DNA from 3 places in the Arthrobacter burdickii genome. Region 2 is predicted to be linked to each of the others. Evidence: predicted binding sites of a transcription regulator. Region 2 holds the regulator's gene; each other region holds the start of a gene.

Region 1 (3,189 bases), 1.9 Mb from region 2:
CAGCACGACGTCGCCCGCCTGCTGCTGCAGCGCCTCGACCGCATAGGCATACGCCTGCGGCGCGGGCTTCCACCGCGGGGCGTCCTCGACCGACAGCACCGTATCGATGTGGAGGCCGGCCCGCTCCAGCAGGCCCTCCGCCGTCGCCCTGGAGCCGTTGGTGAGTGCTGCGGTACCGAAGCCTCCCCCGGCGAGCGCGCGGATCCCCTCGGGCACGTCCGGGTGCACCGGAAGCTCCTGGAGGGCGTCCATCACGTGCTCGACGGCGGTGTCGGTGTCCCGGTTGAGGACCTGACCTGCGAGCACCGCATGCAGTGCCCCCTCGGCGACCGCACGGAAGGACGGGTTCTGGCCGGCGGCGGTCAGAGCGAAGCCGTCCCGGAGGACCGAGGCGAACCAGAGTGCGGAGAGTTGCGGAGGTACCCCGATCTCCTCGAAGTGCTGGGACATGAGCCCCATGTCCGAGAGCGTCCCGTTGACGTCGAACAGCACCAGCGGAACCCCCATTACTGGCGGTACCCCTCCACCTGGGGAATGGGACGGGCATCGGCCTCGGCGGGGTCCTCCCCGGCGTCGGCCTTCGCCCGCCGCTGGCGGAGCAGGTCCCAGCACTGGTCGAGGTCCTCCTCGACCCGCTTCAGCCGGGCCGCGTGGTCCTGGTGCTCCGCTCCGGCTCCGGCGTCCTGGGGCTGCTCGCGCAGTTCGTGTTCCTCCTGGACGAGTGCCTGGATGCGCTGCAGGATGTCCTGGTTGTCCATGGTGCGGTCCCTTCGTCGTGGCCATGCCCGCGGAAGCTCGGAATCTGTCCCGGATCGGCGACAATGCTCAGCAGGCTTTCCTTCAGGCTACTGAGACGGGACACCGATGACCAGCGCAGGCACCGCAGGGACGTCAGGGAGGGGAATTTGGTGCGGCGCCCGGATGGCCTAAGCTGTTGGAGAACCAATTGCCTGTGTAGCTCAGTCTGGTAGAGCATCCGCTTCACACGCGGAAGGCCCGGGGATCGAGGCCCCGCGCAGGCACGAGGATCGATTGGTGGCAGCACCAGGAAGAAGGCCCGTACCGCTTGGTACGGGCCTTCTTTTCTATGCACGGTGTTCGTTCTGAGCGAACAAAATTCGTTAGCACTCCCGGGGGTCGAGTGCTAACATTTTTCGTAGTTGAGCGAGGGGCGCTCAACCCTGAAGAACCCACCTGCCGGTGGCATCTGTGAAGGAGATGTTTCCAGTGGCCATGAAGTTTGATCCGTTCCGCGAGCTGGACCGCGTTGCCGGCGCTCTTCTGGAGAGCCGTCCGGGACTCCGCCTCATGCCGATGGACCTCTACCGCGAGAAGGACCACTACGTCCTTGCCGCGGACCTTCCGGGCATCGATCCCGGATCGGTCGACATCGACGTCGACGGCCAGCTCCTGACCATCCGCGCGGAGCGCACGCTGCGCAGCGCCGAAGGAGTGAAGTGGCTGACCCGGGAGCGTGAGAGCGGCTCGTTCCTGCGCCAGCTCAACCTGGGCCAGGGTGTCGACACGGAGGGAATCTCCGCACGCTACGAGAACGGTGTCCTCAGCGTGATGATCCCGGTCATCGAGCGCGCGAAGCCCCGCAAGATCGAGATCGTGAGCGGCGAGTCCACGGTCGAGTCCACGGCCGTCGACGCCCCTGCGTCCACTGCCGGACACCAGGAAGCCGTCGAGGCCTGATCCCTCCTGACAGCAACCCCCGGGCGCCCGCCCGGGGGTTGCTGTGCTTAACACCGCCTCGGCACCGCATGAAGCCGCCGCGGCACCCGCACTTTTTCCTTGCACATGCCTGACCCGGGCGCAAAGGATGGGGTATGGACTTCACACCGAGCAAGGCAATCGTCACCGGCTCCGATTCGGGTATCGGGCGGGCCACCGCCATCGCCCTCGCAGCCGCCGGATGCGACGTGGGCGTCACCTGGCACTCGGACCAGGAGGGCGCCGAGGAGACCGCGCGCCTCGTCCGCGAAAAGGGCGTCCGCGCCGCGGTAGCCCAGCTGGACACCACGGATGCCCCGGCCTGCGGGGACGTCGTCGACCAGCTCGCGCAGGAGCTCGGCGGGCTCGACGTCTTCGTCAACAATGCGGGCGTCAACGGCGGCACCCTGTTCCTGGAGACGGACTGGGACACCTGGCGGGGCACCCTGGGCGCGAACCTCGACGGCGCCTTCGTCTGCATCCAGCGCGCCGCCCGCCACATGATCGACGGCGGCAGGGGCGGGCGGATCATCGCCGTCACCAGCGTGCACCAGGAGCAGCCGCGCGTCGGCTCGGCCGCCTATGACGCCTCCAAGCACGGGCTCGGTGGCCTGGTGAGGACCATCGCGCTCGAGCTCGCCGACCGGGGGATCACCGCCAACGCCGTGCTGCCCGGGGAGATCAACACCCCGATGAACGATTCCGAGGACCAGGATCCGCACAGCATGGACCGCCCGGGCATCCCCCTGGGCCGCCCGGGCGCCCCGGAGGAGATCGCCGACGTCGTCGCCTTCCTCGCATCCGGCGCGTCCAGCTACGTCAACGGCGCCTCGTTCGTGGTGGACGGCGGGATGCTCCTCATGGGGCCGCAGGCGGGGTCGCACCTCACGAGCGGGGACTGGCGCACCCTCTGATCCCCGGATCCGCTCCGTCCGCCCACCCTTCACCCCACGTTCAGAGGGCGTTCAGACGGCAGGGCTAGCGTGGGGATCCCGAACTCCTGCGAAAGGCCCGCCATGAACGCATCCCCCTCCCCCGTCAGCGATTCGGAATCCCAGGACTGGTCGGGCTTCAGGCGCGGCGAACACGTCACCCTCCAGCACCCGGCAGGGACGCAGCTCCGCGGCGTGCTGGACATGAGGACCGATGATGCCTCCGTGCTGTGGATCCTCCTGAACGACGGCGGCGGCCGCCGGCTCGTGCACCGGTCGGACGGCTACCACCTGCGCCGCGGGTGACCGAACCGCAATCAGCGCGTCCCTCCGCCGTCCACCTTGGGTTCACCTTTTCGCCACCTGTAACGTTGCTCCGGTGAGAATCCGAGCCACCCTGTCCCTGTCCCTCGCCGTCATCCTCGGCCTGACCGCCTGCGGGTCCGACTACCCGCTGGGCGCGGAGCAGGAAGCCGCAGCGCAGCGCGGGGACACGAGCCTGCAGGGAGCGGTGACCGCGGCGGGATCCTCGGCCCAGGGC
Region 2 (3,189 bases):
CTCGCCGGACTGCGTCCCGGGCTTGATGACCAGTTCCTGGTCGCCGTCGAACGTGTCCAGCTGCACCGTGGTGCCCAGCGCGGCCGCCGTCATGGGCACGCTCAACGTGACATGGAGGTCGTCGCCGTCGCGGAGGAACGTCGAGTCGGTGTTGACGCGGATCTCGACGTACAGGTCGCCCTGCGGGCCGCCGGCGATGCCGGCCTCGCCCTGGCCGGCGAGCTGGATGCGGGTGCCCGTGCTGACGCCGGCGGGGACCTTGATGGTCAGGGTGCGGCGCGCACGGACGCGTCCCTCGCCGCTGCATTCGTGGCAGGGGTTGGGGATCACGGTGCCGTAACCCTGGCAGGTCCCGCAGGGCGCGCTCGTCATGACCTGGCCGAGGATCGACCGGACGGCCCGCTGAACCTGGCCGGAGCCGCCGCAGATGTCGCAGGTGCGGGGCGACGTGCCCGGCTGGCAGCAGGTCCCGTCACACGTGGGGCAGACCTCCGCGGTGTCCACCTCGATCTTCTTGTTGGTGCCGAAGACGGCATCCTTGAGGTCGATCCGCACGTTGATGAGCGCGTCCTGGCCCCGTCGGGTCCGGGAGGGCGCTCCTGCCTGCTGGCCCCCGCCGCCGAAGAAGGTCTCGAAGATGTCCTGGAACGCGAACCCGGAGCCCGAGTAGCCGGCACCGTAGCCGTTGTCCGTGCCGTTCTCGTTGCCGGTCGTGTCATAGATCCGCCGCTTCTGCGGGTCGGACAACACCTCGTAGGCATGCGTGATGCGCTTGAACTCCTCCGCGGCGTCCTCACCCGGGTTCACGTCCGGGTGGAGCTTCCGGGCGAGCTTGCGGTACGCCTTCTTGATTTCCTCCCCGGTCGCACCCTGCGCCACACCGAGGACCTCATAGTGATTACTCACTCGTGCACATCACTTCCTGTTGGAGATTTCTGTCTACTGCTCGCCGGTCGTGCCGGCGGAATACCGTTGTGCCGGCGGAATACCGGGGACGGCCACGGGGGCCGGTGCCTACTCCTCGAGGATCCTCGAGAGGTAACGGGCGACGGCGCGCACCGCGGCCATCGTCGTCGGATAGTCCATGCGGGTGGGCCCGAGGATCCCGAGCTTCGCTCCGGCGTCCGGACCGTAGCCTGTCGCGACCACGGAGGCCTCCGACAGGCCACCGTAGGGGTTCTCGCTGCCGATCCTCACCGAGATGCCGCGGGCGTCGTACTCCATCTCCGACAGGAGCCTCAGCATGACGACCTGCTCCTCGAGTGCCTCGAGAATGGGACCGATGCTGAGCGGGAAGTCACCCGTGGACCTGGCGAGGTTCGCCGTTCCTGCCAGCAGGATCCGGTCTTCACGTCCGAGCCCGGCGAGCTGCTCGAGCGCTTTGATGATCGTACCCCCGTGCGCCCGCAGCGCGGGGGGCAACTGCGATGCCGCGACGCCCAGCTCACCCGCAAGCGCCGACAGTCTCACCCCGGACACCGCGGACAGGATGCGCTGCTTCAGGTCCGCGAGCTCGGCTTCCTGGATGTCCGCGTGCGTCCGGACGATGCGCTGCTGGACGGTACCGTTGGTCGCGATCAGGACCACGAGGATCTGCTGCGGAGCCAGCAGGACGAATTCGATGTGGCGGACCGACGCCCCGCCCGTACGGGGGAACTGGACGACGGCGACCTGGTTCGTGAGTTGGGCGAGCAGCCGGACGGTCCGGTCCATGACGTCGTCGAGGTCCTCCGCACCCTCCAGCAGGGTCTGGATCGCCTTCTTCTCCGGCGCGGACAACGGCTTGACCTCGGAGATACGGTCCACGAACAGGCGGTATCCCTTGTCCGTGGGGATGCGGCCCGAACTCGTGTGGGGTGCCGCGATGAGGCCTTCCTCCTCGAGGACCGCCATGTCGTTACGGATGGTGGCGGAGGAGACGCCGAGGTGGTGCCGGTCGACCAGTGCCTTGGAGCCGACGGGCTCCCGCGAATGGACGTAGTCCTCGACGATGGCCCGGAGCACTTCCAGGCGTCGCGGTTCACTCATTCGATGTCACCTCCGGGTCTGCACGAACAGGCGTGGGGGCGGCTCCGAGCGATTAGCACTCGACACACCCAAGTGCCAAGTCTAGTACGTCCGAGCCGATTGTTAGCATTGGGAACCCGGGCCGCGGCAGACCGCCGAAGCCCTCGGCGGAAGGACAGCTCGGGATGGACTACGGCTGGGGAGCACAGGATATTACGGCTCCGAAGCGGGTCAGCCTGCCCGATGTCCCGGTGGAGAAGGACATGGTCCTCGAGGACGTGCAGAGCGGATTCGTCGGCGCAGTGGTCCGGGTCGAGAAGTCCGGCGGGCTGCATGTGATGGTGCTCGAGGACCGGCGCGGGAAGCACCGGACGTTTCGGCTCGGCCACGGATTCCTCCTCGACGGACAGCCCGTCCACGTCGTCGCACCCGTGCAGCGCGCAGCGCCGGCGACCACCCGGACCGCGTCCGGATCGGTCCGCGTCGAGGGCGCGCGGGCGAGGACTGCGCGGGCCAGCAGGATCTGGGTGGAGGGACAGCACGACGCCGAGCTGGTCGAGAAGGTCTGGGGGGACGATCTCCGGCTCGAGGGAATCGTCGTCGAGCCGCTGCACGGCGTCGACGATCTCGCGGGCGCGGTTCGCGCGTTCGACCCCGGTCCGCAGCGGCGGCTGGGCATCCTCGTCGACCACCTGCTGCCCGGCACCAAGGAGTCCCGGATCGCACAGCAGGCGATGACCGTGCCGGGGGCGCGCCACCACGTCCTGATCGTCGGCCACCCCTACGTGGACGTCTGGCAGGCGGTGAAGCCGGCCGCGCTGGGACTCGACGCCTGGCCCGTTGTGCCGCGGAACGAGGACTGGAAAACCGGAATTCTCGCCGGGCTCGGCTGGCCGCACTCCAACCAGGCGGCCGTGGCCCACGGCTGGAAGCGGATCCTCGCCGGCGTCAGCACCTACGCCGACCTCGAGCCCTCGCTGCTCGGCCGGGTGGAGGAGGTCATCGACTTCCTGACCGCTCCCCCGGGCACCGCCTGAGCAGTCCGGGCGCCGCCACCACGTATCCTTGGACACAGTCCGGGGGAACAATCCCGCCAGCCAGCAAAGGAATTGACGTTGTCCAACACCGCCGACCAGCAGCACCACGGGCGGGGCGAGTCCCGGCCCGCGTTCGAAGGGACGC
Region 3 (3,189 bases), 700 kb from region 2:
CCGCAGGTGCGGCGCAGCGGATCAGGCCGCGACGGCCTCGTTGACGGCCGACACCATCGAGTCGAGGTTGTTCAGGCCGTAGCCGATGAGGTACCAGCTGGCGGAGTCGAGGTAGGTGACGGCGTCGTTCTTCGCGGCGTCCGTCCCGTTGACGAGTTCGTTGTCCAGGACGGCGGAGGCGGCGGCTCCGGCCTCGCCGACGGCGGCGTCACGGTCGATGACGAACAGGTGGGCGGGGTTGATCTCGGCGATGTACTCGAAGGAGACGGCCTCGCCGTGCGTGCCCTCGGACTTCACCTCGGCAGCGGGTTCGACGCCGAGGACGTCGTGGATCAGGCCGAAGCGGGACCCGGCGCCGTACGCCGTGACCTCGCCCGCGCTGGTCATGAGGATCAGGCCGTTCCCGGCGGACGCCGCGGCTTCCTTCGTCTCGGCGATCTCGGTGTCGAGGGCCGCGAGGCGTTCCGCCACCTCGTCCTCGGCGCCGAAGATCCGGCCGAGGGATTCGGTGTGCTCGGTGAAGCTCGCGATCGGGTCGGCGGCGTCGACGGTCAGGTCGATGGTCGGCGCGATGTCCGAGAGTTCGTCGTAGGAATCGGCGACGCGGCTCGAGATGATGATCAGGTCCGGGTCGGCCGCGGCGATGGCCTCGAAGTCGGGTTCCTTCATGGACCCGATGTTGGTGATGTCGCCGCCCTCGTAGGCCGAGAGCTGCGCGGGCAGGGTTCCCTGCGGTACGCCATCGACGTCGACGCCCAGGGCGTCCAGGGTGTCGAGTGCGCCGAGGTCGAAGGTGAAGACGGTCTGGGGGTTGACCGGCACCTCCGTGGTGCCCTGCGCGTGGTCGATCGCGACGGTCGACGTCGTCGCGGGCGCATCCGCTGCTTCGGAGGAACCACCGCAGGCGGTCAGGGCCAGGGTGGCCGCAGCGGCTGCGGAAAGGACGGCGAAGCGCAGGTGTGCCATGGGGTGAACTCCGGGAGGGGAAGGGCCGGCAGGCCGGGATCGGAAGTAAGGAATGCCTTACCTTCTCGAATCTAGAGCGTGGCTCGGGAATTACGCAAACGAAGCATCACCTATTACCTGTGGCGTCGCTCACAGGAGGGAGCGGGAAGCGCAACGGCTGGCACTCGCCTTGACCGAGTGCTAGCCGTTGCATACAGTCGGAGTTGGCACTCACTCCATGTGGGTGCTAATCCCGAGGGAAGCGTTCGCCGGCACCGCGACGACGGTTCACGCCCAGCCCGAGGGCCTTCATTCCATTGGTAACGAACGCAAAGGAGAGCCCGAGTGTCGGTCTCTATTAAGCCCCTTGAGGATCGCATTGTTGTCCGCCCCCTCGAAGCCGAGCAGACCACTGCTTCCGGCCTCGTCATCCCGGACACGGCCAAGGAGAAGCCCCAGGAGGGTGAAGTCGTAGCAGTTGGACCGGGTCGCGTCGACGACAACGGCAACCGCGTCCCCGTCGACGTCGCCGAGGGCGACGTCGTCATCTACTCGAAGTACGGCGGAACCGAAGTCAAGCACGGTGGCCAGGAGTACCTGGTGCTCTCCGCCCGCGACGTCCTCGCAGTCGTCGTCAAGTAGTACCCGATTGGAAGAGCCCCGGCCCGCTGTGGCCGGGGTTTTTCTCGCTGCACAAGCCTGAAAGGAACCAACAATGGCAAAGCAGTTGGAATTCAACGACGCCGCCCGCCGTGCCCTCGAGGCCGGCGTGGACAAGCTCGCGAACACCGTCAAGGTGACGCTGGGCCCCCGCGGACGCAACGTCGTGCTCGACAAGAAGTGGGGCGCCCCCACCATCACGAACGACGGCGTCACGATCGCCCGTGAGGTCGAACTGGACGACCCCTACGAGAACCTCGGCGCCCAGCTCGCCAAGGAGGTCGCCACCAAGACCAACGACGTCGCCGGTGACGGAACCACCACCGCGACCGTCCTGGCGCAGGCACTGGTCAAGGAAGGCCTCCGCAACGTGGCGGCCGGCGCTGCTCCCGGACAGCTCAAGCACGGTATCGAGGTCGCGGTCGAGGCCGTCGCCAAGCGCCTGCTCGAGAACGCCCGCGAGGTCGTCGGTCAGCAGACCGCGAACGTCGCCTCCATCTCCGCCCAGAGCACCGAGGTCGGTGACCTCCTCGCGGAGGCCTTCGACAAGGTCGGCAAGGACGGTGTGATCACCATCGAGGAGTCCTCCTCGACGCAGACCGAACTGGTCCTCACCGAGGGCATGCAGTTCGACAAGGGCTACCTCTCGCCGTACTTCGTCACCGACGCGGAGCGCCAGGAAGCCGTCCTCGAGGACGCGCTCATCCTGATCAACTCCGGCAAGATCTCCTCGCTGCAGGAATTCCTCCCGCTGCTCGAGAAGGCTCTGCAGGCCGGCAAGCCGCTGTTCATCATCGCCGAGGACATCGAGGGCGAAGCGCTCTCCACGCTCGTGGTCAACAAGATCCGCGGCACCCTCAACGTCGTCGCCGTCAAGGCTCCGGGCTTCGGCGACCGCCGCAAGGCCATGATGCAGGACATCGCCACCCTCACCGGTGCGCAGGTCGTCTCACCCGACCTCGGCCTGAAGCTGGACCAGGTCGGCCTCGAGGTGCTCGGTTCCGCTCGCCGGATCACCGTCACCAAGGATGCCACCACGATCGTCGACGGCGCCGGCAGCGAGTCCGACGTCGCCGACCGCGTGTCGCAGATCCGCGCCGAGGTCGAGCGCACCGACTCCGACTGGGACCGTGAGAAGCTCCAGGAGCGCCTCGCGAAGCTCGCGGGCGGCATCGGCGTCATCAAGGTCGGCGCAGCCACCGAGGTCGAGCTCAAGGAGAAGAAGCACCGCATCGAGGACGCCGTGTCGTCGACGCGCGCAGCCCTCGAAGAGGGCATCGTCGCCGGTGGCGGTTCGGCCCTGGTCCACGCCGGCAAGGCGCTGGACACGGACCCCGACGTCCTGGCACTCGAGGGCGACGCAGCAACCGCTGTCGGCCTCGTGCGCCGCGCACTGGCACAGCCGCTGCGCTGGATCGCGGAGAACGCCGGCCACGAAGGCTATGTCGTCGTCGCGAAGGTCTCCGACCTCGAGGACGGCCACGGCTTCAACGCTGCGTCCGGCGAGTACGAGAACCTCGTGGATGCCGGCATCATCGACCCCGTGAAGGTGACGCGTTCCGCCCTGCGCAACGCTGCCTCCAT

What was found. Region 2 encodes HrcA, which represses chaperone genes, less so after heat shock. Its sites were predicted from a motif close to TTNGCACTCGNNNNNNNCGAGTGCNAA; they were not measured.
Region 1: the regulator HrcA is predicted to act here: its motif matches at 1,122-1,148, upstream of P5G52_RS02655 (Hsp20/alpha crystallin family protein).
Region 3: the regulator HrcA is predicted to act here: its motif matches at 1,124-1,150, upstream of groES (co-chaperone GroES).

What each region holds. Positions count from the first base shown of each region.
Region 1 is NZ_JAROCG010000001.1:569,733-572,921, forward strand. Features, by position in the region: gene P5G52_RS02640 (haloacid dehalogenase type II) at 1-507, opposite strand, end outside; gene P5G52_RS02645 (DUF2630 family protein) at 507-758, opposite strand; tRNA gene P5G52_RS02650 (tRNA-Val) at 949-1,022, shown strand; gene P5G52_RS02655 (Hsp20/alpha crystallin family protein) at 1,234-1,698, shown strand; gene P5G52_RS02660 (SDR family oxidoreductase) at 1,833-2,630, shown strand; gene P5G52_RS02665 (hypothetical protein) at 2,733-2,954, shown strand; gene pstS (phosphate ABC transporter substrate-binding protein PstS) at 3,028-3,189, shown strand, end outside.
Region 2 is NZ_JAROCG010000001.1:2,457,237-2,460,425, reverse strand. Features, by position in the region: gene dnaJ (molecular chaperone DnaJ) at 1-906, opposite strand, end outside; gene hrcA (heat-inducible transcriptional repressor HrcA) at 1,015-2,028, opposite strand; gene P5G52_RS11525 (DUF3097 domain-containing protein) at 2,193-3,044, shown strand; gene P5G52_RS11520 (DUF4870 domain-containing protein) at 3,123-3,189, shown strand, end outside.
Region 3 is NZ_JAROCG010000001.1:1,758,826-1,762,014, forward strand. Features, by position in the region: gene P5G52_RS08255 (siderophore ABC transporter substrate-binding protein) at 22-966, opposite strand; gene groES (co-chaperone GroES) at 1,291-1,587, shown strand; gene groL (chaperonin GroEL) at 1,661-3,189, shown strand, end outside.